DNA from 3 places in the Paenibacillus sp. FSL W7-1332 genome. Region 3 is predicted to be linked to each of the others. Evidence: riboswitches for the same ligand, from Rfam matches in the RefSeq annotation. Region 3 holds a riboswitch; each other region holds the start of a gene.
What was found. A riboswitch is a leader RNA that binds a small molecule or an ion and turns the genes downstream of it on or off. The one in region 3 is predicted to bind cyclic di-AMP.

Region 1 (10,298 bases), 2.4 Mb from region 3:
CGAATAGGATGAAGAGTATACTGCTTGGAAGAGAGAAAGACTGTCGGCCTCTAATGCCGGCAGTCTTCTTTCTTGTATCATTCATTAGATATCTCGGTTTACTTACCTCTAATTATCACTTAATATATGGATAACAAGAGATAAGGGAAGGTGTTTAAAATGAATGCTAAAGAAGCAGCGTTATTACTTGGGGTTCATTACAAAACGATTCTTAACATGATAAATGATGGGCGCTTAGCCGCTTCGAAGAACGACTCTGGAGATTGGGTAATTAGCGAGAGCGATTTGGCTGCCCGTGAGCAGCGGATTGATGATAAGGAATTTGAGGCGATCTACACTCATATGGCCGTACAGATGATTGAAAAAGCTCATCATCGTGCGATAAACGCAGCAAAAGAAGAGCTGATTCACGTGGCACGTGCAATGATAAAGGTCAAAGACAATCGAAACGAGTTGAATCAGCAAGTAAAACGCCTTCAAAATGCATTAGATGCATATAAAGCAGCGGAAGCATTCACTCTCACTGTGGATTCAATCAAAAAACAAGCGGAAAGTGAAAATCACTAGTACTTGCTAAGTTAAGGTCATAGCCCATTCAGTTGTTTTACACTTAATGTCTTAAAAGGGCAAAGGATGACCCTGGCGATTGCAGTTGAATTTCACTAATCACACATGCAAGCATGATTGATTCTTGTAGTAAGCTTTGCCGAATATCACCTAAATCAACGACCGTTGACCAACCGAGATCGTTAAGAAGAACCCTGACCTTATGGATAAAAATGGGGGGCGAAGTAATGCCTGTTCAACGAAATGAATGTCCCGTTGAGATCGTATTTTCCATGTTAAGCGGGAGATGGAAAATTCCAATCTATCGATTTTTGTATAAAAACTCAATCCCCGTTCGGTATAGCGAATTGCTGCGACATTTACCATCCATTTCGAAAAAAATATTAACTGAACAGCTTCGTGAGCTTGAGCGTGATGGAATCATCGATAGAACATCGTATCCGGAGCCTCGGCCTAGAGTAGAATATACGCTGACACCGAAGGGTCGAACCATGATTGAACTTCTGGATTCGATGAGTGGGGGAAGAAGCACATCCTATCTGAATGTGAGATATCAGCCCCTAATTCGTTTGCCGTGGACAGGGCTGATGATCTCGTTGACGCGGGCCCGGAAAGGGCTGCATCGGTGGGCGAAACAATTGAGACTACCCTCCTGGATATCATATGCCTTCATGTCAACGATTGCTTGATTGTTCTGATAATGAAAATACATTATGACTTGACATTGGAGCTTACTCCAATGTTATTTTGAATTCATGGAAAAACTTTATTCTATACAAGAGGTTTCGCAGCTGCTTGGGATTCCAAAGGATACGCTTCGGTACTATGACCGGATAGGAATCGTATCACCGTCCCGTGAAGACAATCGGTACCGCAGGTATTCGAAGAACGACCTCATCGAATTGATGAATATCCAAATCATGCAGTATGCGGACTTCACGCTTGACGAGATCAAGGGAACGTTTGGATTCCACAGGAAGGAGAAGGTAGACCCTGCTTATTGCCGTGAGGTTGCTTCGTTCCTCGATGCCAAGAATGCAGAAACGCGCAAGAAAATGGCCCATCTGGAAAAGGTCAGTCAGTTGCTTGACGTAGCAGCCGAAACGCTAAGGGACTTTAATCATGAAAGCGACCAACGACTGGCAGAAATCGTTCGCGAGCTTTACCGCTCTATTCACAAGAAGGAACCGGAAATATCTGAGGAGGGATGTCATGGGCATTAAGGTTAGGAATTTTTATTTTTTGACTGCCGGCCTTCTGGCGATACTGTTTGCCTTTACGCACGCATGGAACGGGCAATCCATTGTGCTGCCAGTGCTCCATGTGAGTGCGATAGCGATGGACACCCAAACAGTATTCATGTATGTATGGCACATCATCACGGCGGAAAATCTGATTTTCGGCTTTGTGTTCATTCTTATGTCATTCCAAAGTGAACGATCAAAGACCCACTTCGCCGCCTGGACCATCGTATCGCTTCTGATCGTCCGGCTGCTGGTCATTCTTGGTATAACGGCATTACAAGACATATCGGCGCTTACGGATACGTTAATCGATTCGATTGCGATCGTAATCTATCTCATCTTCATCATAATGGGCATAAGAAGAAAGCCGAAGGGGTTCGGAGGTCAGACGAGCGACTATTCATGAAAAGACTGTCCATTCATCGGGTGGAACAAGGGAAAAGGATAAGGGGGATACTACTTTTGTGAAATAGAAGGACTGTCGGTAATATTCCGGCAGTCTTTTTTATGATCTATCCGCCCTCGCAAGTTCCTAAAATTGTAAAATAATCTAGATATCATATTTAATTTGCTAAGTGTTTTGAAACCGCTATCATTCTATAATTTACTTGGAAAGGAGGTAAAAGGAAGATACAAGGGAAATCGCATGCTAAGCACAGCCAAGAAAATCAACGCAAGGCACAATTCGACAATATGAGGAGGTAGATTATGTTTAAGTTTAGAAAGAAAATGATGACGGTTATTCTTGCAGCAACCATGAGTTTTGGTATGTTTGCAACAACCTCAAGTGCAGCGACCGACTACTGGCAAAATTGGACCGATGGGGGCGGAACCGTGAATGCTGTTAACGGCTCCGGTGGTAATTACAGCGTGACATGGCAAAATACCGGAAATTTCGTTGTCGGCAAAGGCTGGAATACCGGATCGCCTAACCGAACGATTAACTACAATGCCGGCGTCTGGTCACCGTCCGGCAATGGGTATTTGACACTCTACGGATGGACGAGAAACGCACTCATTGAGTACTACGTCGTAGATAGCTGGGGTACTTATCGACCTACCGGAACACATAAAGGGACAGTCACAAGTGATGGAGGCACATACGACATCTATACAACCATGCGATACAATGCACCTTCCATTGACGGAACACAAACGTTTGCCCAGTACTGGAGCGTTCGACAATCGAAAAGAGCTACGGGGGTCAACTCCTCCATCACTTTCAGCAACCACGTGAACGCATGGGCAAGTAAAGGAATGAATCTGGGGAGCAGCTGGTCTTATCAGGTGTTAGCAACAGAGGGTTATCAAAGCAGCGGAAGCTCTAACGTAACGGTATGGTAGCCAATCGCCATCCGTAAACTCAACTAACGGACACGGAGGGGAGCATCTCTTAGGAAAACGGAGTTCGGCTATCCGATTGACCGTTCCCTTCGTTTAGCCCTAAATCCGGATACGTTGCGGGTCGTTTTTCGCGGAGACGAACGGCCTTCGACGTAACGGGCAGGCAAGTTGCGGGCAACAATGGGCTCTCATTTTTTTATTAGCTTAAAGGAGAAATTATCAATGAGAAAGCTAATAATGTTCCTTTTAATAGCAGCAATGGCTGTGATCAGCGCTTGTTCGCAAGATCAGCCTGAAAAGAAGGATGATTTGGTATTGGTGAAAGGCGGGACCTTTAAGAACAACCAGTCTAACTATGCCGATAAAAAAGAAGCCATATCGAACTTTTACATCGGCAAATATGAGGTCACCCAAAAAGAGTGGGTGGAAGTAATGGGCAGTAATCCATCTGCATTCAAAGGCGATCATTTGCCGGTAGAAATGGTGAGCTGGTATGACGTTGTGGAGTATTGTAATCAAAGAAGTATCCAGGAGGGCTTGAATCCGTATTACAACATAGACAAGGTGAAAAAGGATGCGAATAATAAGAACGATAACGATGATATCAAATGGACCGTCACGATCAATGAGGGAGCTAACGGTTACCGGTTGCCTACAGAAGCGGAATGGGAATACGCTGCGGGCGGAGGTCAGAATAGCAAGGGTTACATGTATAGCGGAAGCAATAATGCCGATGAGGTCGCATGGTATTGGAAAAACGCCGGAGACAAATACCTATCTGGGGATTGGAACTGGCCTATCATAGAGAGCAATCAGAATCAAACAAAATCGATCGGTACCCAGAAACCCAACGAGTTAGGAATTTACGATATGTCTGGAAACGTAAGGGAATGGTGCTGGGACTGGCACGGCGAATTGGATAGTCCAAGCGGTTCCTTCCGGGTAGTGAAGGGCGGCGGTTGGATCGGCGACGTTACCAACAACGAGATATCCTTCCGAGGGAAGTTCGATCCCAATGGCTTTGGCCCCGATCAAGGTTTTCGTGTCGTTCGCGGAGAAATATGACATTATGTTGTCATGTTTCTTTTTTTATTCCGGACTTAGTTTGTGAAGTTGGTGTTTATCCGTGAGTCTTACCGCAAGGTGGCCGCTGATTTCCTGGCTTGATGCAAGCAAGTCACCACACTATTGACCAGGTGGTCAATGTGTAATACAATTTGGTCAAAATGATATTGACCAGGTGGTCAATCGGTGGGGTGGCGTACAAACCAATGGAGCCAGATAAAAAACAAACCATTTTGCAAGCAGCTTTAGTGGAGTTTTATCACAAGGGCTATGAAGGAGCTTCAACCAATCAAATTACCAAAGCAGCTGGCGTATCCAAAGGAATTTTGTTTCATTATTTTTCGGATAAAAGAACGTTGTATTTAACGGTGGTGGATGAATGCTTAAAGCATTACTACCATTCACTGACTTCGTCACCTATGGATCTCTCCGAGGATCTGTTTCAGGCGATAGAGCAATTATCTCAAAAAAAGATGGATGTATTTAAAAGTGACCCCATCAGGTTTGGATTTATGGCTAAAACATTTCTGATTATGCCGGAAGAGCTGAAAGCGGATCTTCTGCTCAAACAACAACAGATGAACAAGGAGTCCATACACCTCCTGGCAAGCAGGATCGATCAGAGCCGTTTTAGGGAAGGAATCGATCCCAAGCAAGCAATCGAATTCGTATTGCTTTCCCTTGAATCTCTAATTACGAAGCAAATGACCAAACGGTACGACGAGAAATCTACAGGAGAACTCGAGGCAAGTGCGGCTTTAGACACGAAACCCTATTTGGACATATTAAGGTACGGCATTTATCGTAAGGAGGGAAAAGAGTGAAAATAAAGTTGCTCACCATCGGAACAAGGGGAGATGTACAGCCGTTCATTGCCCTTGCCCGAGGTCTCCAGAACAACGGACATGACGTGGTTATATGCACATCGCAGGATTTCGAAGGCTTCGTTCGAGGGCATGGTGTCGGTTTCGCGCCAATACAGGCAAATATTATGAAACTAGCCCAATCTGCAGAAGGGAAACGCATGCTGGGCAGCAATCCCTTCGAGATTATGAAGCAGATGAAAAAGCTTATATATCCTATGATGCAGCAAATGCTCGATGACCTGTGGACCGCTTCTCAAGATGCGGACTGCCTCATCTACCATCCCAAAGCATTCGCTGGATATGATATTGCCCAAAAGCTGAATATTCCCGTATTTGCGGCCCATCCAATTCCGATCATTGCACCGACAGGCGCTTTCACCAATCCCATTTTACCTTTCACCTTCAGGAATCGATGGTTAAATGAAAAAAGCTATCATCTCAACCGTTTCATGCTGTTATCCTTCAAAAAATTGTTGAATACATGGAGAAGAGATACGTTACATTTACCTCCACGAAGTCTATTCTCCGATGATCTGCACGTAAATGGACGCGATATTCCGGTGCTTTACGGTTGCAGTCCTTCGATTATTCCATTTGATCCGAAATGGAAGGATCGCGTCTGTATGGAGGGGTTTTGGTTTCTGGAAGATACCGATTGGGACCCACCAAGGGAGTTGGAGTCTTTTATCGCGTCAGGATCCCCGCCAATTGTTATCAGTTATAGCAGCATGCCTCTAAAGCATCCGGACCATGTGCTCGAGATGACTATGCAGGCTTTACGACAAACGGGGCAACGCGGCATCATTCTGGTTGGCTGGAGTGGAATGCAAGTATCCGGTAATGGGGCCGAGAACATCCTGTGTATACAGGAAGCACCGCATGCATGGCTGTTTCCGCGAGCTGCAGGCGTTATTCATCATGGTGGAGCAGGGACGACAGCGGCCGTTTTGAGAGCAGGTAAGCCGATGACCATATCCCCGTTCAATGCGGATCAACCCTTCTGGGCCAAGCGTATGTATGAGCTAGGTGTATCGACAAAGCCGATTCCTGAAAAATCAATGTCAGTAGCCAGTTTGGCTGAGCGAATAGCGGAGCTAACCAGTCATTCAACATTGACAGCCAATGTAATGGCACTGTCAGATAAAATTTCAGAGGAGAGAGGTGTTGATCGAACTGTAGATTTTATTGAGAGACGGCTACACCATCACTTTTGAGAGAATTCCTTTAACAAGGGATATGTGTCCAAAAGTTAAGGTGTTAATGGACAAGAAAATTCTTGATTGGGAACCCTGAGTTACCCAATCAAGATATGATCTTCCGCATAACCAATTTTGGATGTGCGTTTTTTCTGAGCCAATGCGTAAGCCAGTGTTAAGGGACCCAGACGACCGGCAAACATCGTTATCGTTACAATGACTTTCCCTACGGGGGACAATTCACTTGTCAATCCCATCGACAAACCGGTGGTGCTAAATGCTGATGTCGCTTCAAACAACACTTCCAAGAAGTGTTCTTCGAGCATACCTTCGGAGATGGTCAGCAACAGGGAAACGCCCAGCACGACCACCAAAGAACTCATGACAACCGCCAGGGCGCGCATGACGGTTTCTCCTGCTATTTTGCGTTTGAAGGCATGGATTTGACCGCCCCCGCGAAAGGTTTGAATCGTAGCTAGGATGAGTACAACAAGCGTATTGATCTTAATACCGCCGCCTGTTCCTCCGGAAGCAGCACCGATGAACATCAGAATAATAATGAAAAACTGAGAAGCCGCCAGCATGCTACCGATATCTATCGTGTTAAACCCCGAGCTTCGAGGCGTTATGCCTTGGAAAAAAGCAGCCAGCACTTGTTCGCTTTCGCTCAATTGGCCAAAGGTTGACGGATTCCAGCTCTCTAAAAAGTATATAAATAGAAAACCGAGCAGGGACAGCGTTCCTGTTCCGACTAGGACAACCTTGGAGTGAAGCGAAAGCTTCTTCCATGAACGTTTTTGGAATACATCCACAATGACGATATAGCCGAGGCCTCCAATGATAAATAGCAGGACAATCGTAATATTGACGATCGGATCGCCGACAAAGGGAGAAAGGCTGTCAGACCACAGGGCAAATCCGGCATTGTTGAATGCCGAAACGGAATGGAAAAGTGCGTAGTAGGCTGCCTGTCCCCACCCGACGTCCTGTTGCCAACGGAGCGTAAGGACAATCGTAGCCAAGGCTTCAAACGCGAATGCAATGAGTACCATATACATGGATAATTTAACCAAACCTTGTGCCGAGGTCGAATGCGTGGTTTGCTGAATAATCATTCGTTGCTTCAAGCCAATCCTTTTCCCCAGAACAATGGCAACCATAACGCCAAAGGTCATAAAGCCGAGCCCGCCAATTTGAATCAAGATCATGATAATGACTTGTCCAAAAGTTGAAAAAACACTACCGGTATCCAAGACAACGAGCCCGTTTACGCATATTGCTGAGGTGGCTGTAAATAAAGCATCCAGCAGACCAATTGACCTCCCGGTGGAGGAAGAGTAGGGCAGCGCGAGCAATGTGGTCCCGATTATTATTAAAGTGAAAAAGACAAGCATGACGAGTTGAGGGGGACTCATATTTTTTTTAAGCTTGTTGATAAACAACTCCATTGTGTCAGGAGCGGAATGTTGTGTATTTCGATCTTTTGAATTCATAAATGTTCTTCTCACAAGTTCCACCCCCATTCTTTATTGATCGCCGGGTTAATCAAAGAATTTTCTGTTTTGGAAAAAAGACGACTCTACCACTTTTCCGTGACTTATTTTCAAATATTGGATCTCGTGGTCTGTTTTTATTTTCAGCAAGCCGGTGTCAAAATCGGTATTTAACTCTTTGAAAAATAGACCTTCGGCTATTGGATCGCCCCCGGATTCCTTACCGCCAAGCAGATAATGAGAACCCTCCCTGAACACAGTGACTCGAATTCCCCGTTCATGGGTGTCAGTCATTTGATCATCCATCCTTTGAACCGCTACAATGTGCAAATCCGTTTCGCCGATCTGGTTTAGGAGTTCGTTGACAAACGAACCACGCGTAATTTCTTGCCACCGCGTTTGACCGGATTGTCCGATGATTAGCTGGGTAATTTGATGATTCTTGGCGGTTTCCGCTATGATTTCCGAAGCTTTGCGATCTTCATTCGTTTTGACAATGAAGGTTGCCCCATACTCGTCGCATTTCATTTGCCACTCAGCCATATACCTTTCTTGTGCCTGATCTAACTCATCTTCACGCAAGGGTATAACGCTCAACACAAACAGGGGACACTGAAGAAGTCTGGCTAATTCGCCACCTCGACGGATGAGACGTTCTCCGTTTGGACCGTAATACACGCATACCAGTATCTTTTCATTGTTAAGCAGAATAATCATTCCTTTCTTTTCTAAACACAACAGCTTTAACAAAAAAGGCCTGGAGGCAGAGAAAAATCTGCTTCTAGGCCTTGGCTGTACGGATCATGGACAAGTCAAAGTAGTAAGAGTGTTCTTTCCCAAGACGCTGACGAGGTTAGCTGTCGGATTCGGGATTGAGAGTTCCCGTTCCTTCTTATCCAGAAAGAATTCACCCCTAAAGCTTAGTCGCTTTGTTGGTTCCCCCGTTCCTCATAGAGGATTAAGCATTCATGCGTATGAAATTTATCGTAATAAATATTATGCTAAAACATGCTGAAAGTAAACAGTTAGCGATCAGTCAACAACATCATATCATTGGATTGCAGCAAAAATTATGCTTTGCTATGGTATATACTACGCAAAGAAGTCTACGGGGTTTCATGGTCTGTCGTATCTGAAAGGGGAAAATAGGATGGCTAAAGGCAAATCGGAGCCGCTAAAATCATTAAAACAGTTTAACCTATCATCTTCACGTCTGATCCTTCTTGGTTTCGCCGCACCGATTGTAATCGGCGCGATCTTGTTAGCCTTGCCCATATCATCGTCATCAGGTGAAGGTGTAGGTTGGTTAAACGCTTTGTTCACCTCAACATCTGCAGTGTGCGTAACCGGATTGGCCGTAGTGGATACAGGAACCGACTTTTCCCTTTTTGGTCAAATCATGATCATGTGCCTGATTCAAGTCGGCGGTCTTGGTTTCATGACCTTCGGAGTTTTGATCGCCGTTGTGCTTGGAAAGAAAATTGGACTGAAAAATCGACTGCTCCTCCAAGAATCCACTAACGCATTATCAACGCAAGGCGTAGTGAGGCTATCGCTAGGTATTTTTCTGATTGCGCTCATTATCGAGTTCGTCGGAGCAGCCTTGTTAATTGTTCGTTGGGAGGAGGAACTGGGCTTGGGGCAAGCTATTTATTATGGGGTGTTCCACTCCATCTCATCATTTAATAACGCTGGCTTCAGTCTTTGGTCAGACAGTTTGAGCCGGTATGTGGGAGACCCGCTGGTCAACATCGTCATCACCCTGCTTTTTATCATTGGTGGGCTTGGATTTACTGTTGTTCTGGACTTATGGAAGCATAGAAGGTGGAATAAGCTGTCCCTTCATTCAAGAATCGTTTTGTCGACTTCAGCATGTCTATGTTTAGCCGGGTTTATCGTAATTTTCATTATTGAGTTGTTCAACTCCCGTACGTTCGGCTCTTTGAGCTGGGGAGAGCGAGTATGGGCGGCTTATTTTCAAGGCGTGGTGACTCGTACGGCCGGGTTTAATACCATCGACATAGCCGCGATGATGACGACTTCTCAGTTTTTCATGATTTTCCTCATGTTTATCGGTGCTTCCTCCGGATCCACGGGAGGCGGGATCAAAACCAATACATTTGCCGTGCTGTTATTCACATTGATTAGTATTATTAAGGGGAAGCAGGACGTGCAGTTGTTAAATCGACGCATCCCCCAATCGATTATCCTCCGATCCATAGCCGTCATGGTGATCTCAGTGAGCGTTGTGATTGTTGCTACATTCTTGTTAACCATAAGCGAGCATAGCTTGCAAAAGGACTTTATGGAAGTTCTGTTCGAAGTGACCTCAGCCTTCGGCACCGTTGGCCTATCGATGGGATTGACGCCTGAGCTGTCTCCTTTTGGTAAAGGAGTCATCATTTTGACCATGTACATCGGCAGACTCGGCCCCTTAACGCTGGCCTTCGCGCTGTCGCAAAGAGTAGTCAAACAAAAGTACCGGTTGCCTGAAGAGAAAGTGCTTATTGGTTAAGAGTGGTC
Region 2 (10,298 bases), 1.1 Mb from region 3:
CAAAGAAGCGGAACTATGGAAAGACGGTCAAACCCAGCGCGTGCCGATCGAGAGTCTCACTCCCGGGGACGTTGTCCGGGTGAGACCCGGGGAGAAGATCCCTTCCGATGGAGCCATAACCCAAGGAACCGGGGCGGTGAACGAAGCCGCCATTACCGGGGAATCGGTACCTGTTACGAAACGGGAGGGCGATGCTGTGTTTGGCGGCAGTGTCAGCACCGATGGTGTGCTCTATATCGCCATATCGAAGGCCTATGAGGATTCCTCCCTGGCCAAGATCATGCATCTTGTACAGGAGGCACAGGACAGCAAGACACCGACAGAGCTCTTCATCGATAAATTTGCAAAGTACTATACTCCCGCTATTATGATCATCGCACTGGCGGTTACGCTGATTCCTCCGCTGCTGCTGAATCAGCCCTGGATGACCTGGATCTATCAAGGGCTGTCCATCCTCATTGTCGGATGCCCTTGTTCGCTTGTCCTTTCCTCTCCGATTGCATTGGTCAGCGGGATGACCCGCGCGGCACGCAACGGTATTCTGATCAAAGGCGGGGTCCACCTGGAGCAGCTTGGCCGGCTGGAAGCCATCGCTTTTGACAAGACGGGAACCTTGACCAAAGGCGAGCCTGCCGTCTATGCAGAGACGGTATATGATGAAACTAAATTTTATGCCGTTGTAGGCGCACTGGAGCAATCGTCACTCCATCCGTTGGCTAAAGCCGTCATGAAACATCTGGAGATCAAGAATCCGCAGTGCATGTTCAATGAACCTCAACAGATAACGGTACTGCCAGGCGAAGGCATTCGGGCTGAAGTTGGAGGGAAATTGTTCTGGGTCGGAAGCGAGGAAGTGCTGAAGCATGTGAACGGCCAGCAAGATCATATCCGTGCCGTGGAGGATGACATTCGGCGCATGAAGGCCCAAGGTTATACGATTGTTGCTGCTGTAAGCGAGGATCGCGTATTAGGCCAGTTCGGCCTTGCCGACGAGATCAGACCGGAGACGGCAACCGTCGTCCGCAAGCTTCACGAGGCCGGTATCACGGATACGGTCATGCTGACAGGCGACCATGAGCAGTCCGCACAGGCCATCGCGAAACAATCCGGTGTAGCTCGGGTATTCGCAAGCCTCCTGCCGGAACAGAAGGTTGCCAAAATCAAGGAGCTTTCTTCCCGCAAAAAAACCGGCATGGTTGGCGATGGTATTAACGACGCCCCTGCATTGGCCGCTGCCGATCTGGGTATCGCGATGGGAAAAGGGACTGACAGTGCCATAGAAACCGCCGACGTTGTATTGATGCAGGATCACCTTGGCAAGCTGCCGGGGGCCATCAAAACCGCAAGACGGGTCAATCAGATTATCAAGTGGAATATCGGGCTTTCCTTGTCGCTGAAGGCCATTGCTTTGCTGCTAACGATCCCGGGTTGGCTGACCCTGTGGATTGCAATCATATCGGACATGGGCGCCACCATTATCGTTACCTTGCTTGGTCTCACCATCCTGCTTGGCAAGGATCAGGAGCTGAAATCAGGATATTAATATAACCGGAGCCTCGCCCCTTCAGGGCAGCTCCGGTTTTTTAGTTCGTCATTTGGCCACTAGCTCTGATCTTACGCCATAAGCATATATCAATTTTTACATGATTTTGCGATAGGGTGAAACATTTCCCATTATTTAGTCGTTTATATAGGCGGGAGTGTAAAACATAAGGAGGAACTGATATGAAATCCGTGCAACTCATCAAATTAGCAGGTACCGCATCCATAGCCATGTCTTTATTGCTTACGTCCTCATCGCTCGCAACGATTTCTGCCCATGCGGCAGCAGCTTCCACATCACAGAGCAAGGCAAAATGGAGCACGCTGGACGTGAAACATAAACCTTATACGAATAAAGGCGTCGTATTCATTCCATTGAAGGAAGTTTCCGAACAACTGCAGCTGCAGTTGACGATCCCGGGAAAAAAAGAGCTGTATATTAACAGCCCGACACAGTCTGTTCGCATTATCATCGGACAGTCGCGCGCAGTCAATGCCAAGGGGACCCCTCTCAAGCTTGAGGCGGCTCCGGTCGTGAAGAAAGGCGTGACTTATGTTCCAGCCAGTCTGATTACCAAAGCTTTCGGCATCCCTCTGAAATATGACAGCAAATCCGGGCTTAGAACGACCTTTGATGCTTGGTCAAAATACGCCTATGCTTCCAAGGCCAATATGCTGTTCTGGGTAAATCGCGAGAATGGTATGCTCTCGATGGGTAAAGCCGGATCCACGCCAGCCCAAGTTGGTATAATCCCGGTTGAGGAGATCGATCAAGTCAGCTTAAGCGCACATCGCATCAATAGCACTACCTACGTGGTCGACTTGTCCAATTATTACGGCGAACCTCATATTCATGAGGGAAGATACCGGGTGCTCATTCAGGACAAGAAAATCCTGAAGCTATCCAAAACCAATCATTCCAATTTTGCCGGGATCAACTACCATCCGGACCAATTCAGCTACAAAGGCAATATTGCCATGATGAACGGCAGTACGCTTGAGCTGGTTCATCCGATGGGCAAAACGGTCAAAACTTATGACCTGACCGCGCTCACGGGAGTAAAGGATAGTTTTATCGTAGAAGCGATTGAACAGGACTTCCTGCTCGTCCGACCATACACGAAGGCGACCCTGTATATCGTCCATCCGACTGGCAAGACAGCCGAGCTTATCTATCCTGAGCTTCTGGACGAGGAAACTATCAAGGTCATAGAGGAAATGCCGCCGAATGAGGTGGGCTTCATTGGTGACGGCCTTACGTATCTCGGATATGCCGGCGGCAAGCTGACGTTCCAATACAACAATCCGTTTCTCGATCAAAAAGAAAAGCTGACCTACACCCTTCCATTCTAATCGATATGCAAATAAGTAGAAGACCGGCCGGATTCATTTACGAATCCAACCGGTCTTCTTCATGTTCGTCCTTTTTGGAAAGGCTGCTTTAATTTATTGTATCATTCCGCTGTCTGAAGAGCTTCCCTGAATTCCTCTGGCGATGCATTCCACCATTCCTCGTTACGCGAAATCAGCAGCTCGCGCAGTGCCTTCTTCTCGACGTCGCCAAGACCATCCAGAATGATCTTGCGCTTCATCGCCGCATCCATTTTATTCACATGATCGGCGAGGATCTTCCAGCCGCGACGGGCCTCCTGGTCGATCCACATTTCACAGGCGGTCATGCCTGCATAATGCTGTCCTTCCGCCGTACGATCTACAGCCACCCACACGATCCATACCTGTCGTCCATTGGGCACTTCATCCCGGTTCATGCTGAAACGGATACCCTTCTCCACCTTACTCTTGGCATGCATGGCCCCAATATCCACTCGGGCCTCGCCATTATCGATAATGACGGGTGACAGACTGTTCAGATCGATGGAGCCTGATCCAAACCCTTTATGCTTACTCTTGCTATTAATAATATTCAAAGCAATCGGTTTCTTCGCACCCTGCTTCTGCTCTTCATTCTCCACTGCTGCCGACCTCCTATATCAGAGCCGATGCTTACGTATCAGCTGCTAAATTGATAACCATGTCCCAATAATTTTATTTTAACTAATAATCCCCCAAAAGCAAACATATACATGCACTAGATGCTTGTCAACGGGAGGTTGTTCGATATGGTCCCACCACGTGCCAAAGTCTTTCTATCATCCCTGCTTGCCCTAGGTTTGCTTGCAGGATCGATGCCGATATTTCTGAATCCAGGGTCCTCAGCGTCTGCTCTTGCCCCAAATGCGGGCAAGCCCTCCGCCTCTGCCGTGGAGAAGGCCCCGCTCTCACCGCCTAAGGTGCAGCCTAATATTCCTGCTCCGGCCTTGAGCGACCGGCTGGTGGAATATCATATGGATGTTCGGTACGAGCCTGAGGAGAACAAGCTTAAGGGCAAACAGACACTCACTTGGACTCATCCAGGCAAAAAAAGCGTAAACGAGCTGTACTTTCATCTGTATCCCAATGCTTTTGCTTCCAATGACACGACTTTTATGAAGGAATCGGGCGGCAGGCTTCGTTCCGATCCCATGCCAGATGACGGATACGGCTCCATGACCATTACCAGCGTGAAAACAACCGAAGGACTGGCCCTGACCCATCGCCTTCAATTTGTTCAACCTGACGACGGCAACATCAAGGATCACAGCCTTGCCAAGCTAAGGTTGCCTAAACCCATCAAGAGCGGGGAGAGTGTTACCATTCATTTGGAGTTCGAGGTCGAGCTTCCCAAAATATTTGCCCGCATGGGAACCACCGAGAATTTTATCATGGCTGGCCAATGGTTTCCGAAAATTTCGGTCTATGAACCGGCCGGTCTTCGCGGAAGAGCAGAGGAAGGCTGGAATCTTCATCAATACCACGGCAACTCCGAATTCTATTCCAACTTCGGCATTTACAGCGTTCGCATTCGAGTGCCCGAAAATTACATTGTCGCCGCGACCGGATTCCCTACCAAGCCTGCCCAAAAATCAAACGGGGAAAAAATTTATCAGTTTTACGCGGATGACGTACATGATTTTGCCTGGTCGGCATCGCCAAACTTTGTCACGGCAGAAGAAGCATTCTCCGCACCAGGCGTACCTGGCGTCCGCATCAAGCTGTATCTCGATCCAGCCCATAAAGACTTAAAAGAGCGTTACTTTGATGCCGCCAAGTCGGCACTCGCTTCGTTTGGAAAATGGTACGGAACCTATCCGTACTCCACGTTGTCCATCGTCGTTCCGCCTGAATCGGGCAACGGTGCAGGCGGCATGGAATACCCGACGCTGGTCACAGCCTTCGGTGCCAAGAACGATTCGCCGGGATATGAACTGGAGCGGACCGTTATTCATGAGATCGCCCATCAATATTTTTACGGAATGATTGCAAGTAACGAATTTGAGGAAGCGTGGCTGGACGAGGCCTTTGCAACCTATGCAGAAGAACGAGTGATGGAAAAAGAATACGGTATTACCTCCAATACGGCGGCTCAGGGAGCATCCATTACTTCCCCTGCACCGCTGAAGATGGAATCCTGGAAATACAGCTCTCACGAAAACTACGCACTGAATGTATATACGAGGGGCAAGCTGGTGCTGCAAGGCATCGAACGGCAGGTCGGTCCACAGATGATGGGCAAGATTATGCATACCTATGCCCAGAAATACCGGTTCAAGCATCCAACCACATCTGACTTTCAGAAAGTCGTCGAGCAAGTAAGCAAAACGTCCTGGCAGTCGTATTTTGACCAATATGTATATGGAAGCCAGATGGCGGATGTCGCCATCGACGTGATCAAAACCAAAAATAAAGGCACGGCTGAAAATCCTCGGTATGAGTCCACGGTCCAGATTACGAGCAAGGACGGGGATATCACCGATGTGCCGATCGTGTTCGCCTTTGAGGACGGCAAAACGGTGGAACGAACCTGGAGCGGCAAAGACGGCAAAGTGGCTTACACCCTGGAATACAGCTCTCCGCTCGCCTGGGCCATGGTTGATCCGAAGTACTCCATCGTCCTGGAGAATAAACACATTAATAACTATATGAAGGCAGGAATGGATCCGACGGTGGTTACACGCTGGAATCTCAGTATTACCAAGCTTGTGGAGACGCTGTTCGGCAGCCTGTCATGGTGAGGGGGGAGCACATGAAAAGTTACGCAGGCCAAGGGTGGATCAGTGTTAAAGACCAGCTATACGTCACGATTCTGCTCTTCTTATACCGTTTGCTGTGGGGATATTGCCTGTACCGACTCGTAAAATCGGCAGTCGTCCCCCTTCTGATGCGATATCCGGATTCCGCCCCTAACGAGCTCAGCCGTCTTTTATTCTTCTACGAGGGCGAGATGAGCCTGTCCTTGAGCAGCACAGTACACACTTACGGATGGCTTTTGGCCGGTTTGCTCCTGATCCGGATGATCCTCACCCCGCTCATTCGGGCCGGCATCTTCTACAACCTTCACCAGGAAGCCAAGGGCGAGCGCGGTTTATTCTTCTTCACTGGCATGCGGAAACTGTGGAAACCCGTAACGCTATTCTATCTGGTTGAGCTTATTCTCACCTTCGCACCCGGTTACTGGATTCTGCCCAAGATCCTCCCGATTCTGCTGAATGGAATTCAGGAGCCTGTACTGCTGCTTCATGCACTGCCCTATGCAGCTGGCTGGTTCTTGTACGCCTATCTGATCCGCCTGTTATTGCTCTATATGCAATTTGGCCGTACCGGCGATTCCAGCATGATCAGCTCTATCCATGCGCTCTTCCGCCGCTTGGGCACAGCAATGCTGTTATCCATCACCATCGGCGGATCCGCCTGTATCATTCTGCTGCTCCTGAGCTCGGCCTCGCTCTTCTGGGCCGGGTTGATCGGCTTAATTATTCAGCAGGCCTCTTATTTCCTGAATGGACTTTTCCAAATTTGGGCAATGTCCGCTCAATATCATTTGTGGAGAGATTCCTCCTCACAGCATCCTTAATGGTTACAATTCGTCACCCTAAAATAATGAAACACGCTCGTGAATAAGCTGTAATCAGAAGCGACACGTTTCTATCCCGCGCTAGATTTTACAGAGAATAAGAGTTCATTTATCCTCTATATTACAAATTTCTGAACGCCAAATTACAAAAAAACCTGTTCCCTCAAGATGGGGACAGGTTTTTTTGTTTAAAAATAATGTTTCCTCGTTTGCCAAATTGTTAATACTCTGCTAAAATAACGAATATGTTAGTAACAACTTTGTCATCTTTATTGTAACTTTTATGTAGGAACGTTGTAATTCGCTAACTATGTTGGAACGTCAAACGTCAATGAATGGGTTCATCAACATTTCAAGGAGCCGAATTCCCATAACGATATGGGAAGCGGGGGATCCGTTTTGGGTGAATTGATCTCGCAAGAGAGGGATCATAGGGGACCTTCAACCGAACCCTTAAGCTAACCTCGCAGGCAATGGAAGGAGCTTTTGTTTTGAATAAGAAGTTAACGGCTGTTTCTCTAGGCCTCGCACTCGCACTCACATTAGGGACCGGAAGCGCTTTCGCCGATTCCAAATTAAATACTGCAATCAAACCAGCCATTGGTGTTTCTTACAAAACAGGTGGAACTACAACGAATGGATTTGACTGCTCCGGATTCACCAGCTATGTTTACAAGAAGCTTGGTCTTAGCCTGCCCCGCACGTCTGCAGCTCAATACAAAGTAGGTACGGCCGTATCCAAGAGCAACCTGAAAGCTGGCGATCTCGTGTTCTTCAACACATCCGGTAGAGGTGTATCTCATGTGGGTATTTATGTCGGGAGCGGCAAATTCGCTCATTCTTCATCTTCGCGCGGTGTCATTATCAGTCCGCTGAGCCAGAGCTATTACGCTAACCGATATGTAGGCGCTAAAAGAATTATGAGTCAGAATACGTACAAATCTGTAGCTGTGAACTACAATTAATGTTGGAACTTAATTGATTTACTCTTACAAGAAAGCCCTGGGTTTATGAGATTGTGCCGATCTCATCCAGCGGCTTTTTTCTTTTGTTGATTGTGTGTATACCTTTATAACGTTCAGGACAGCAAAAAAGTTCCCGCTTTTCGAAAAAAAATAAAATTTATTATACAATTTCACTTCACTTCGCCATGTCTTCACATCATCTATCCTTTATATACCCTTCTCTCCCTTCATTAAACACCCATTTTGGAAAAATATTGATTTTCCTTGGTGCTTCGACAGCTAATGCTATTGAAAAATAGCGAAATTCACCAAGAAATAATTGCCAATCTCGCTTGCTGTCTGATAGAATGGACGCAGTAACAACTTTGTCATTAATGTAAGTGCTTTAATATATAGATGGCTATGCCTCGCGGCATCGAAAAGGAGCTTTCCATGCTGAAGAAAACATTATCGACAGCAGCCCTAAATATCACGCTGTTGTTCACTTTGGGCGTTGGCAGCGTCTTTGCTGATCATGCGCTGGATCAGGAAATCGATAAGGTTCTGGGTACAAGATACAGCTACGGTGGTACAACCACGAGCGGTTTTGACTGTTCCGGCTTCACCATGTATGTTTATGCTAAACTCGGTCTGAAGCTCCCGCATCAATCCGGCTCTCAATTCGACATGGGGACAAGCGTGTCCCGTAAGGAGCTGCGCGCTGGCGATTTGGTGTTCTTCAACACATCGGGGCAGGGCATCTCCCACGTCGGCATTTATGTCGGCGATGGCAAATTCGCCCATGCTTCCTCTAACCGCGGCGTGGTTATCAACCGCCTGGCAGAGGATTACTACGATCAGCGGTACGTGGGTGCAAAGCGTATCATGAGCGATGATAAGTATGAAGAGTCGGTCGGTGAATCATCCTAAGATATAGAGGCTAATCTTCCCTATACATAATGCTTGCCCGTTAAAGGAGCCCTTACCTCTCTTTGGCGGGCTTTTTTGATGCAACCTGGATGCTCGTAATATGGTTATTATTTATGCAGACGATAGGAGGACTTCGCAAATGGATGCCACACCGATTACATTTCACACCGTAGTCATGCGTGAAGAGCACGCCGAAGAGATATGCGCCTGGGCCTACCCTCCCCCCTATAATATCTATGGCTTTCTTCCCTGGGAGCAGATGAAAGGGCTTGAGGTGGAGTTTGGCGATCCGGACATTCGCCAAAGACAGTACATCTCGGTTCTGGATGAGCGGGAGGCCCTCTGGGGATTTGCCCAGCTGTTTCCGATGCATGAGGTGACACGAATTGGACTTGGCATGCGGCCTGATTGGTGCGGGCGTGGAATGGGTAAACGATTTATGCAGACGATTGTCCGGGAAGCCAGACGGAGGCGGCCTGCCGACGAAATTGACCTTGAGGTAATGACCTGGAATGAGCGAGCAATCCGCGCTTATCAAAGGGCAGGCTTTCACATCACCGATACGTATGAGCGGCTTACGCCAACGGGCAATGCCCTTTTCCACTGTATGGTGTATGAGCCCCCGACAAATGAGGAATATTAATCTTTGTCTATATGAAAAAGCACAATTTTGTGTACTTTTTATGAAGCTACGCCGTATAGTTGCTTTTTTTGTCACAACTGGCTATGCTGTCTATGGATGTTGGTTTATAATGGAGACAAGTGCAAAAGTGCAGTATACATAGAAGGGACGATATGACGATGCAAAAATGGATCATGAGCGGATTGTTCTTCGTCGCATGTGCGTTGGCTATCGCGCTGATGTTTACGCTCCCAGGTAAGGAACAGGTAGCTCAGGAAGAGAAGCCGACCATGCCGGAAGTGACTCTCGATGCAGCCGCAGCGGAAGCCACACTGAAAGCAAGCTGCATTAGCTGTCACGGCGACCAACTTCAAGGCGGCGCTGGGCCGGCTTTGAATCAAGTAGGCGGACACATGGATGCGGACGCGATCTTCAACGTTGTAACCAAAGGTCGTAAGGGAATGCCTTCCTTTAAAGACCAACTTAAACCTGAAGAAATCGCAAACATCGCGCTGTACCTTGCTGAGAAAAAATAAATCAGCTTATACGCAAAACACGCTTGCACCTGGAGTTGTTCCCGGTGCAAGCGTGTTTTTTTACATATTGGGGACTTCTAAAGGGACTAATGGTCTCCCCGTTCTATTGTCCCGACTTGCCATCCTTCGAACGACTCTTCTCATAGGCTTCGTTAAACTGCTGCGCTTCCTTAATATCCACAGCCGTAATGCCACCGTCGTCCCAAGAAGTGAGACGAAGTGTAACGACTTTATAATCTATGGTGATGTAGGGGTGATGTCCGAAAGCTTCCGAAATAGCTGCCACTTCATCAACAAAAGCGATTCCCTTCATGAAGGAGGAGAAGGTATACTTTCGTACAATCCATCTCCCTTGTTCAAATTCCCAACCCTCAAGCTTTTCCAGATGAGCCTCTACTTCTTGCTGCGTATAAAGCATCTTTTATCTTCCTCCCCGAAAAAAACCTATCTTAAAGCCGACTAACCGTAATATGGGCTATCTGTCATCTATTCTATTCTGCCCTGTATCTGTTGATAACTGGAGTGATTACACAAGGGCCACAAAAGCCAACTCTTCCTCACCAATCAAAATATGTATTCGATGGTTCGTCTGATCATGCATGACCACGCCGCTGCCAACATTAATCACCGGCTCTGTGCCCAGCGCATAGAACAAATCCTCTGCCAGCGCCTCATGGACCTCATTTCGCTCGGCTTCGCCCAAATTGCCCCAATCCTCAGCTTCCATTTCAAAGAAGACATAGCTGTCGGAAATTCGCCCGACCGCCTCGGTC
Region 3 (10,298 bases):
ATGGGGCGGATGGCTGAGATCCTGCAGCAGTTCAAGGGGGCATCCAAGTATGTAATCGCCATGCCGCTTCACAATTTTAACATCCCTTCCAAGTTGAAAGATTATATGGACAATATCATCATCCCGAAGGAAACGTTCAGATATACGGAAAGCGGGTCCGAAGGACTCCTTACCGACGGAAGAAGCGTTGTGGTCATACAGGGCAGCGACGGCATATATACAGAGAATGATGGGTACCGTGAGATTGAATATTCGCACAAGTATTTGAAATCCATGTTCGAATTCCTCGGTATTACGGATTATGAGATCATTCGTGCACAAGGCCGCGCCACGCTGGATGTTAAAAATATTCTGTACACAAGCCGATTGGCCGCTGCGGAAGTCGTGGATCGTTGGAGTTCCGAATAAATAACGCAAAAAAGGCCCTCCAAGTGAAACTTGAAGGGCCTTCTAACATTAATTGCCTTGGACTTCGGTCGTTACCTGCCACAATACGCCGAACTTGTCTTCCAGCAACCCGAACAGCGCTCCCCAGAATTGAGTCTTCAGCGGATCAAGCACCTTACCGCCTTGGGCCAAGCGGTCAAAAGCTTCATGCGCTTCAGCATCGCTCTCAAACGACAGGCTCAGGTGAATCCCGTTCCCGCGCTCCAGGGTTTGGAATATGGAGTCCGACATAAAGATTGGAATGCCTCCGGCTACCAGACTAAGATGCATGACCTTGTCTTTAAGCTCTTCCTTGGTTCCGGGAATCTCACCATGCGTTTGTACGGACAGGATCTCCCCGCCTAGTGCTTGGGTATAAAACTCAGCCTGCGCTTTTGCATCCTCAGAGAAAATATACGGTGTCAGTTTAGCCACGTTCAACATCCTTCCCAGTTTTAAAATGATGGATTTGTTTTCCTTGGCTTTAGTATAAACGGTCCGAGTCTCCCGTATTTCTTCTGGATTGCTAAATGTTGAGGCAGCGCTAAAGGTTTGTTTTTACAGAATAGGGGACAGCAAGCGCGAGATGGATTCCTTGAACTTGATCCACTTTGATCGCTCCAGATACTGCTTCATTGTAAGCTGGCTGGATACCTGCAGATCCTGGTGGAAGATGTGAGTCAACTGTTGTGATAAATGCTCATCGTACAGGAACGCATTCACTTCAAAATTCAGCTTGAAGCTTCGAACATCGATATTCGCCGTGCCGACGGAAGAAATCTTCTCGTCAATGATAATCGTCTTGGCATGAATGAAGCCATTATTGTAGAGATACACGTTAGCCCCGGTTCTCAGCATTTCCCCGATATAGGATAAGGTCGCCCAGTAGACAAAGGGATGATCCGGTTTATCGGGAATCATCAGGTGAACCTTGACGCCGGACAGCGCAGCAATGCGGAGCGCATCCAGAAGGCTGGCATCAGGGATAAAATACGGCGTCTGAATATGAATGGATTTCTTGGCGGACGAAATCATCTTGATATAACCATTCTTGATGTGCTCATACCTGGAATCCGGACCGCTGGTCACAATCTGAATCCCGACATTGCCAGGCGAATCGATCTTGGGGAACAGATTCGATTCATAATAAATATCGTGATGGTGCGAAGCCTGATTCCAATCGAGAATGAAGCGAACCTGCATCGCATAGACCGCTTCACCTTGAATGCGCAGATGGGTGTCCCGCCAATACCCGAACCTGGAGTTGAGACCCAGGTACTCATCCCCTACATTAAAACCGCCGACATACCCGATATCGCCATCAATGATAGCCAGCTTCCGGTGATTCCGGTAATTCAAACGCAAATTAATGAAGCGCAGCTTGGACGGGAAGAAGGCCTCGGCTTCTCCGCCGGCTTCGCGAAATGCTTTGAAGAAGCCCTTGGTTAATTGACGCGAGCCCAGCTCGTCGTACAGAACCCGGACTTTCACGCCTTCTTTTGCTTTTTTGGTCAACAGGGATATCAGCTTCTTGCCCAGCTCGTCGCGACGGATGATGTAGTATTGAATATGTATGTAGACTTTGGCTTCCTCAATATCCTGAAACAACCGTTCAAATTTCTTGCGTCCATCCGTGAAAATTTCAACGTGGTTGTCGTCCGTAAGGATCGCTTGATTCTCGTTGATATGCATATGGATCAAATCGCTGCTATCCGCAGCCGCTTGATTGCTGAACGGGTATTCTCCCTTATTCATTCCTTCCATTTGAGACAGCAATACCTTCTCGATTCCGGTTTTCTGCAGATCATCCCAATGAAAGAGACGGATTCTTCTTAAATTTTGGGCGAACAACAGGTACAGCGCAAAGCCCAGAATCGGGATAAAGGACAGCACCAGCAGCCATGCCCAGGTGGAGCCGGCATCCCGCCGTTCCCTGAACACGACGAACATGGAGAACACGATATTCAGTACGATGATCAGACCAAGAATGATGGATGTAACATGCATGTTTTATAATATCCTCCTACACTATAGCCTTACCCTTGCAATCCTACATATTATACGTGAGGCGTTAGGAGAAGTATATATCTCCAGGATGAAGTGAACGGAATGGTTATAAAAGCGATAGCACCTTAGGATGCGACACTCTGAACAGTGCAGATGGGAGCGATTTGTATATGGATACATGGTCATGATACGATGGTGAAAAAAATAGGAGAAGGGGCATGCTTTTTGCTGAAAATGAACAAGTTTTTCAAATTATGTCTTGCCGTGATCCTGGTTCTCATTATTATTTATTTGGGGTCGCTGGTGGATTTTATATTCAGACCGGTACTTTCGTTCTTCTCGATCATCCTCGTGCCGCTGATGCTGTCCGGATTCTTCTATTACCTGCTCAGGCCGCTGGTTGATTATCTCGAAAAGCGCAAGCTAAATCGCTCGCTGGCCATTCTGCTCTTATATGTCGTGTTTGCAGGTATCCTTACAGGTTTTATTATTGGAGTATGGCCATCCCTGCGGGATCAGATCGTGGCTCTTGTACAGAATGCCCCCGCTTTGTTTGCAAAGCTTGGCGAGCAGCTGCAGGAATGGGAGAATAACGGCTTCTTCAAGGATATATTCCCGGAGAACTCCAATCCGCTTACACAGCTAACCGATTATTTGAACCAAGGCTTCACGTTCCTCACGAATTATATTATGAACCTGTTTTCGTTTGTTTCGAGTTTTGCCATCGTTTTATTTACGTTCCCGATCATGCTGTACTACATGCTGAAGGAAGGCGGAAAGTTCGGGGAGATGATTGTCAGCTTTTTGCCTGACCGCTTCAAGGAAGTGGGCGCGTCGGTGCTGGATGAAATCAATAACGCGCTCAAAGGGTTTATCGTGGGCCGGGTCCTCATCAATCTGGCACTGGGCGTCTTGATGTATATCGGGTTCCTGATTATTGGTTTGCCTTATGCGCTGCTGCTGACGGTTGTCGCTGTCATTGCGAATTTCATACCGTTTATTGGAGCTATTCTTTCCTCGATCCCGATTGTGATCATCGGGTTCATCCAATCCCCGGGGACGGCGATCTGGTCGCTTGTTGTCATTCTGGCAGCCCAGCAGATTCAGGATAACTTGATCGGTCCGTATATCTTCGGCAAACAACTGGCAATTCACCCTATTACGATCATTATCCTGGTTCTGGTGGGACAGGATCTGGGCGGAATTATAGGGATTCTGCTGGTGGTACCGATTTACATGATCATTAAGATTATCGTAACCAGAGTGTATCAGCTGTTCTTTAAGGAAAAATGGCAAAAAGCATAAACGCGGGATAGACATGTGGCCGAAGCTGCATACTGGAGCCGCCTAAGAGCGTGGAATCGTTCTTGGCGGCTTTTTGTCTGTCCTGGATGTGAAGGGCCGCTTGACAATGGTATGAAAAAAATATAATCTTTAATTAAAGATATTAAAATTAAAGATTATGTATATCATACGAACCGAAAATCATGTAGGGAAACCTCGGTATGGACACGAAACGATGAGGAGTTGATGGATATGGCATTACAAACGGCAGGCATTCATCATATTACCGCTTATGCGCAGGATCCGCAGAAAAATGTTGATTTTTATACGGGTGTGCTTGGGCTCAGAATGGTCAAGAAGACGGTCAATTTCGATACGCCTGAGGTTTACCATTTGTATTTCGGGGATGAGGAGGGGCATCCGGGGACCATTATCACCTTCTTTCCGTCTTCTGCTTCACGAAGAGGGATACGTGGAGGAGGGCAGGTTGGGTATACAACATTTGTTGTCCCTGAAGGTGCCCTGCCTTATTGGGAACAGCGGCTGCGGAGCTTTGGCGTTTCTGTCATGAAAGCATTTCGGTTTAACGAGCATTATCTTCAGTTCTCCGATCGCGATGGACTTTCTCTTGAGCTGGTTGAGAGGGAGGAAGGGCCGAATAACGGCTGGTCTGTGGACGGTATTACTCCGGATACGGCGATCAAAGGGTTTGGCGGCGCGGTCCTGTTCAGCAGCAAATGGGAGGAAACGAAGAAGGCGCTGGAGCAGGTCATGGGACTGACCTTCATGGGAGAGGACGTTAATTATGCACGGTTTCAGTCAGCCGGGCCCTTCGGCAACGTGATTGATTTGCCGATGCGGGATATCCCTTTGGGAGCCGGAGGCGCTGGAACGACCCATCATATTGCATGGCGTGCTCAAGATGATGAGGAGCACGGCAATTGGCTTGAATGGGTGAAACAACTTGGCTTTTTGCCAACAGAGATTAAGAATCGCAACTTTTTCAGATCGTTATATTTCAGGGAACGAGGGGGAATCTTGTTTGAGATCGCAACCGATCCGCCCGGTTTTACGGTGGATGAAGATCTGGACTCGCTGGGGGAGCAATTGAAACTTCCTGCCTGGTTTGAACCGGAGCGATCCCGTATTGAGGAAGGTCTGGAGCCTATAGAAGTCAAAAATACAGGAGAGGGGCAACTCAAGTGATATCCATAGACCCGAATACTCAAAGCGAACGGGACATCTACAAGCTGCTGATCGGGAGCGTTGTTCCGCGGCCGATCGCTTTTGTTACGACATTATCGGAGGAAGGTGTGCTGAATGCCGCGCCGTTCAGTTATTTCTCCATTCTGACGAGCAATCCGCCCATGCTGTCCGTTTCCGTTCAACGGAAGAACGGCACGGCGAAGGATACAGCGAGAAATGCCATGCAAAGCGGCGAGCTTGTCATCCACATCGTGGACGAAGACAACGTTGAGGCCGTGAATGAAACGGCGGCGAACCTGCCTCCGGACGAGAGTGAGCTTGACCGAACCAAACTAACCCCCGTCGTAAGCGAGGTTGTTAAGGTTCCCGGCGTTCTGGAATCCAAGATTCGCATGGAATGCGTGCTGGAGCAGGTGGTCACGTTGAATGGCGCGGATCAGCTGCCTGCTGCCGATCTGCTGATTGCCCGCGTAGTCCGCTTTCATGTTTCGGAGGAGCTATACGAGCAAGGCCGGATTGACGCTGCCAAGTTGAAGCCTGTCAGCCGTATGGCGGGAAACATCTATTCTGCACTGGGAGAGATGTTTACGATCGAGTGGCCGGTATAACAACGGACGGGCGGATAAAAAGGTTAGGACGCAGCGAATATCAAGTTATGAATTCATATGCCGTCATTCGATACTACGTAGGTTTAAGAAAGAAAAGGGGCTTGTGGAATATCATGCCTGAAGTATGCAAACTCTACATGAATGTGGGGCTGATATGATGAATTCACAAAATAGGAGTGGTCGACAAATGAAGTTTGAATCCAAGGTTGTCATTGTAACGGGAGGCGCCAGCGGGATCGGCGAAGCAGCGGTAAGGCTTTTTGTGGAAGAGGGAGCCAAGGTTGTTATCGCGGATTATTCGGACCGGGGACAAGCAGTTTCCGATGAATTAAGAGGGGCAGGCTTTGAAACGCTGTTCGTTAAAACGGATGTAACCCAAGAACAGGAAGTTGCAAATATGGTGAAGCAGACGGTTGAGCATTTTGGCCGTGTCGATGTATTGTTCGCCAATGCAGGCATTGCTCATGATGCTCCTGCCGATCAGTTGTCGATGGACAACTGGCAAAGAACGATTGATATTAATCTGACAGGAGTGTTCCTGTGCGATAAATATGTAATCCAGCAAATGTTATCCCAAGGAACCGGAGGGGCGATCGTAAACTGCGGCTCAATCCATAGCCATGTCGGAAAAGCGGGCGTTACCGCCTATGCTTCCGCTAAGGGAGGCGTTAAGCTGTTAACCCAGTCGATGAGCGCAGATTATGCTCCTAAAGGGATCCGGGTTAATGCCGTATGTCCGGGATATATCGATACTCCTCTTATTCAGGGAAGAACGGAAGCGATCACCCAGCACCTGGTCGGCCTTCATCCGATGGGCCGCTTGGGACAGCCGGAAGAAGTAGCCAAAGCCGTGTTGTTCCTCGCCAGTGAAGATGCGTCCTTCATTACAGGCACGAGCTTGCTGGTGGATGGCGGATATACAGCCGTGTAAATAAAGCAAAGCCCCGATATAAAATCGGGGCTTTTTGTTGCAGGTGGAAAACGAAACTTATATAATGCTGACACCAGCGCTGCCGTAACCTGCCACTGCAGTGACAAGTGTTGCGCCAGCTGCGGTTGCCGAGAATACCATTAACAGGCGTGTATTGGCCGGCACCGGAATAGCCAGGCCTTCTACGAAGCCGTTGCTTACCGTACCGAGAGCGAGAACGCCCGTAAGAGGCGGAGCAAGCGTAACAAGAGCGCCTGGTACCGGTGCGAAAATGTTGCTTGTAGCCGGCGCACTGTACAGTTGTGCTGTAATTGTAACGGTAGTTCCCAGCAGGGAAAGCGCCACAGTAGTGCTAAAGGTAGCGGAGATGCCAGTGATGGTACCGGCTCGTGGCGTGTTAAACGCCATGTTAAGCAGAGTTCCAGCGGCTCCAGTGAGGTCAATCGTACCGCCAGCCAGCGTAAACGTATTGGCCGAGTTACCAAATCCTACGAGACCAACGGATCCGACTAATCCGCCTAAAACGGTGGTCAGAGCAAGCGGTATGCCGGATGCGAATGGGATGATGGCTCCTCCGGCGGCTGCTCCTGTAGCCCCTGTTGCCCCAGTAGCTCCAGTAGCTCCAGTAGGTCCCGCAGGTCCGACAGGCCCGACAGGTCCAGCAGGTCCAGCAGGTCCTGCAATACCAGTTGTCGGTCCGGCAGGTCCCACAGGCCCGATAGGTCCGACCGGTCCAACCGGTCCGATAGGACCCTGAGGACCTACAGGTCCACGGATAGCTTTTGGGCATCGACGCTTTTTAACAATACAAGCATGGTCTTTACGACCTCCGTGGCCTTTATGATCACCATGACCATGAGACGGGCAATGCTTTTTCTTCGCATGAATGACTTTTTTCTCTATTTTTTTAAGAGCACACAATTTTCTCTTTCTAGAAGAACGTTCCAAATGAAGCACCTCCTTTAGATTTGTTCTATACTACGCAAATACTCTCGGTACGGCATGGGTTAATAGCGCATAAATGATAGATAAACACCTATAATTTCCAGAATGTACGCTAGCCTCGGAGGCATTCATCTATTGACGAATAGCAAAACTATAGGATGAATTTCGGATTTCCCTACGATATTCATAGGCTCGGTACGCAGCGGTTCAAAAAAAAATTTGCGCTGTATTTACGCCGTAAATGTGTGGGGAAAGCTTTCACAATCCGAATGTAATTCATGGCATAAACGATCCACCACATGAATGAGTAAGGGAGGCATGGCAAATGCCTGCTATATAGCGAAAAATGAGACTGGAATAAAATTACTACATCGTTGGGGGAGAGGCTTGAATGAGGCATTTTTCATGCTTGTCATAGGCCCTGGAAGAGCGGAACTTCCGCCTCTGAATTTCCAGAAAAAGCGGTTAAAGGGGTTTGACTTTTCCTGAAGTTCCCTTTATCATGGACACACGCTTAGTTTCCGGCATACATTTTCCGGAAAGCGGGGGAACCAGTTTCATCAGGGGCGAGTCACTTGGAATCACGAGTGTAGGGTACCATCTTACCCGAGTCCGTCAGCTAACCTCGTCAGCAGTGGATGGGTCTTGCATACATAATGGATGTTCATAACAAAGGCCCTTAATTCTCTTTAGGGGCCTTTTCTCTATTTTTTGACCCCCTGCTGGCGGAGCTATGTCTAGATCCCCTGTTTGGTGGTCTTTTTGTATTCTGCTAAAGAGGAGGGGCAAGGCCTGCAAATGTTTAACCAAAACCAATTAAATCGGTCAGATGGCATTGGGTTTAAGCGTGGAAGGAGATGGATGAATCATCTTCCCTGAAGGTCCGACCCATGCAAGGTATCTGAATATGCTTAAATCCTAGTTAACATATGTGTTAACATGGATAATTTCAACATGCCATTTTTAAGAATACCAAAGTCATAATGAAAGGTTGTGGGAAGTTTTGAAGAGAGTGGTTGTACTGATGTTGTCATTGATTATGGGGGTGTCGCTTGCGGCTTGCGGCGACAAAGGGAGTACATTGGAGCAAGCCATTGAGCAGGGGTATATCACCGTGGGATTTGCGAATGAGAAGCCTTATGCCTATAAAGAGGCCAACGGGGAGCTGACAGGAGAAGCGGTTGAGATTGCGAGGGTTATTTTGGAGCGGCTTGGCATCAAGGAAATGAGGGGAGAGCTTACGGAATTCGGATCGCTGGTTGCCGGACTGCAGGCCGAGCGGTTTGATCTAATTACCGCAGGCATGTTCATTAATCCGGATCGCTGCTCTGCCGTATTGTTTGCTAATCCGGAGTACAGCATCGGGGAAGCCATTGCGGTGAAGCAAGGGAATCCGCTGGGACTCGGAAGTTATGAGGATATTGCCAATCATGACCAAGCTAAAGTCGCCGTTATGACCGGTGCGGTCGAAATCGGCTACATGGAAAAGTCCGGTATTCCTACGGACCGGATTGTGCAGGTCCCCGATCAAGCCTCGGCCATTAGCGCCCTTCAGGCAGACCGGGTGCATGCAATTACCATGACGGGGCCGTCCCTGCAGGCGATGCTGGATTCGGCCAGCGACGACAGCATCGAACGCGTGGCTGATTTCGAGCAGCCGATCATCGACGGCGAAAGCGTTCGCGGTTATGGAGCTACGGCTTTCCGCCAAGCGGATACCGAGTTCCAGGAGGCTTATAATGCGGAGCTTCAAAAAATGAAGGAGTCGGGCGAGCTGCTGGAAATTTTGCAGAAGTTCGGGTTCACAGAAGAAGAGCTCCCGGGCGAGATGACGGCCGCTGCCCTTTGCGGGGAATAGCATGCCGAATTCGTGGATTGATTTTCTCCCTACGCTGTTGAAAGGGGCGGAGATCACGATTGTAGTTGCTTTCTTTTCAGCCATTCTTGCGGTCGTGATGTCCTTTGCAGCCGGGTTATGCCGACTGTCGAAGCTGTGGATCATTCGCACGTTGACAGCCGGGTACGTGGAAGTCTTTCGGGGGACCTCCTTGCTGGTGCAGCTGTTCTGGTTGTATTTCGCCCTTCCGTTCATCGGCGTCGAGCTTCCGAAAATGCTGGCTGCGATCCTCGCGATCGGGCTGAACTTCGGCGCATACGGCTCGGAAATCGTTCGCAGCGCCGTGTTGGCCGTTCCGAAAGGACAATGGGAAGCCGCTGTAGCGCTTAATCTGAAGCCTTGGCAAAGACTGTGGAATGTCATATTGCCTCAAGCGTCCCTGCGAATGCTTCCCCCTTTCGGGAATCAGCTTGTGGAGCTCATCAAATCCACCTCACTGGTTTATTTCATCACGATGGCGGATTTAACGTATCAGGCGATGGTGCTCCGCAATAATTACATCTCCTGGACGACCGAGATTCTGGTGCTGCTGCTCCTCATGTATTTTGTCATTGCTACGCTCGTTTCGCTGGCAGTTCGACTGCTGGAGCGTAAATGGACAGCGGGGAGGTTATAGTCATGTGGGATTGGAACTATGTATGGGATATCCTGCCCCAGCTCTTGAGTGCATTAAAAATGACGGTATGGGTGACGATCTGCGCTTTCGCGGTGGCATTGATCATCGGATTGCTGCTTGCTTTTGCAGCGCGGAGTCGGTTTAAGGTGCTGTCACTAATAACCAAAGGAATGATCGAATTCATTCGCAATACACCGCTGCTGGTGCAGGTCTTCTTCCTGTATTACAGCCTGCCGCTTCTTACCGGAATCTCCATTCCGGCCTTCTATGCCGGGGTGATCGGTCTCGGGCTGCATTACAGCACATATCTGTCCGAGGTGTACCGATCCGGAATCGAGGGAGTGCCGAAGGGACAATGGGAGGCTGCCACAGCACTGA

Region 1: it holds a riboswitch for cyclic di-AMP, as region 3 does, so the genes downstream of both, MKX98_RS18530 (universal stress protein) here and ehuB (ectoine/hydroxyectoine ABC transporter substrate-binding protein EhuB) in region 3, are expected to answer to the same signal.
Region 2: it holds a riboswitch for cyclic di-AMP, as region 3 does, so the genes downstream of both, MKX98_RS00495 (C40 family peptidase) here and ehuB (ectoine/hydroxyectoine ABC transporter substrate-binding protein EhuB) in region 3, are expected to answer to the same signal.

What each region holds. Positions count from the first base shown of each region.
Region 1 is NZ_CP150209.1:4,155,558-4,165,855, reverse strand. It holds gene MKX98_RS18575 (DUF6254 family protein) at 1-7, shown strand, start outside; gene MKX98_RS18570 (helix-turn-helix domain-containing protein) at 160-567, shown strand; gene MKX98_RS18565 (MerR family transcriptional regulator) at 1,323-1,790, shown strand; gene MKX98_RS18560 (hypothetical protein) at 1,780-2,217, shown strand; gene MKX98_RS18555 (glycoside hydrolase family 11 protein) at 2,520-3,155, shown strand; gene MKX98_RS18550 (SUMF1/EgtB/PvdO family nonheme iron enzyme) at 3,378-4,220, shown strand; gene MKX98_RS18545 (TetR/AcrR family transcriptional regulator) at 4,382-5,044, shown strand; gene MKX98_RS18540 (glycosyltransferase) at 5,041-6,300, shown strand; gene MKX98_RS18535 (TrkH family potassium uptake protein) at 6,381-7,676, opposite strand; gene MKX98_RS18530 (universal stress protein) at 7,824-8,525, opposite strand; cyclic di-AMP (ydaO/yuaA leader) riboswitch at 8,603-8,750, opposite strand; gene MKX98_RS18525 (TrkH family potassium uptake protein) at 8,926-10,290, shown strand.
Region 2 is NZ_CP150209.1:100,633-110,930, reverse strand. It holds gene MKX98_RS00520 (heavy metal translocating P-type ATPase) at 1-1,543, shown strand, start outside; gene MKX98_RS00515 (copper amine oxidase N-terminal domain-containing protein) at 1,726-2,895, shown strand; gene MKX98_RS00510 (YwhD family protein) at 2,997-3,515, opposite strand; gene MKX98_RS00505 (M1 family metallopeptidase) at 3,663-5,654, shown strand; gene MKX98_RS00500 (hypothetical protein) at 5,666-6,493, shown strand; cyclic di-AMP (ydaO/yuaA leader) riboswitch at 6,842-6,981, shown strand; gene MKX98_RS00495 (C40 family peptidase) at 6,985-7,458, shown strand; gene MKX98_RS00490 (C40 family peptidase) at 7,894-8,367, shown strand; gene MKX98_RS00485 (GNAT family N-acetyltransferase) at 8,507-9,010, shown strand; gene MKX98_RS00480 (cytochrome c) at 9,169-9,525, shown strand; gene MKX98_RS00475 (4a-hydroxytetrahydrobiopterin dehydratase) at 9,629-9,943, opposite strand; gene MKX98_RS00470 (hypothetical protein) at 10,052-10,298, opposite strand, start outside.
Region 3 is NZ_CP150209.1:6,548,134-6,558,431, reverse strand. It holds gene MKX98_RS29890 (NAD(P)H-dependent oxidoreductase) at 1-408, shown strand, start outside; gene MKX98_RS29885 (VOC family protein) at 457-861, opposite strand; gene cls (cardiolipin synthase) at 985-2,433, opposite strand; gene MKX98_RS29875 (AI-2E family transporter) at 2,659-3,738, shown strand; gene MKX98_RS29870 (ring-cleaving dioxygenase) at 3,970-4,923, shown strand; gene MKX98_RS29865 (flavin reductase family protein) at 4,920-5,531, shown strand; gene MKX98_RS29860 (SDR family NAD(P)-dependent oxidoreductase) at 5,719-6,462, shown strand; gene MKX98_RS29855 (exosporium glycoprotein BclB-related protein) at 6,520-7,173, opposite strand; gene MKX98_RS29850 (hypothetical protein) at 7,224-7,346, opposite strand; cyclic di-AMP (ydaO/yuaA leader) riboswitch at 7,909-8,054, shown strand; gene ehuB (ectoine/hydroxyectoine ABC transporter substrate-binding protein EhuB) at 8,432-9,265, shown strand; gene ehuC (ectoine/hydroxyectoine ABC transporter permease subunit EhuC) at 9,267-9,920, shown strand; gene ehuD (ectoine/hydroxyectoine ABC transporter permease subunit EhuD) at 9,923-10,298, shown strand, end outside.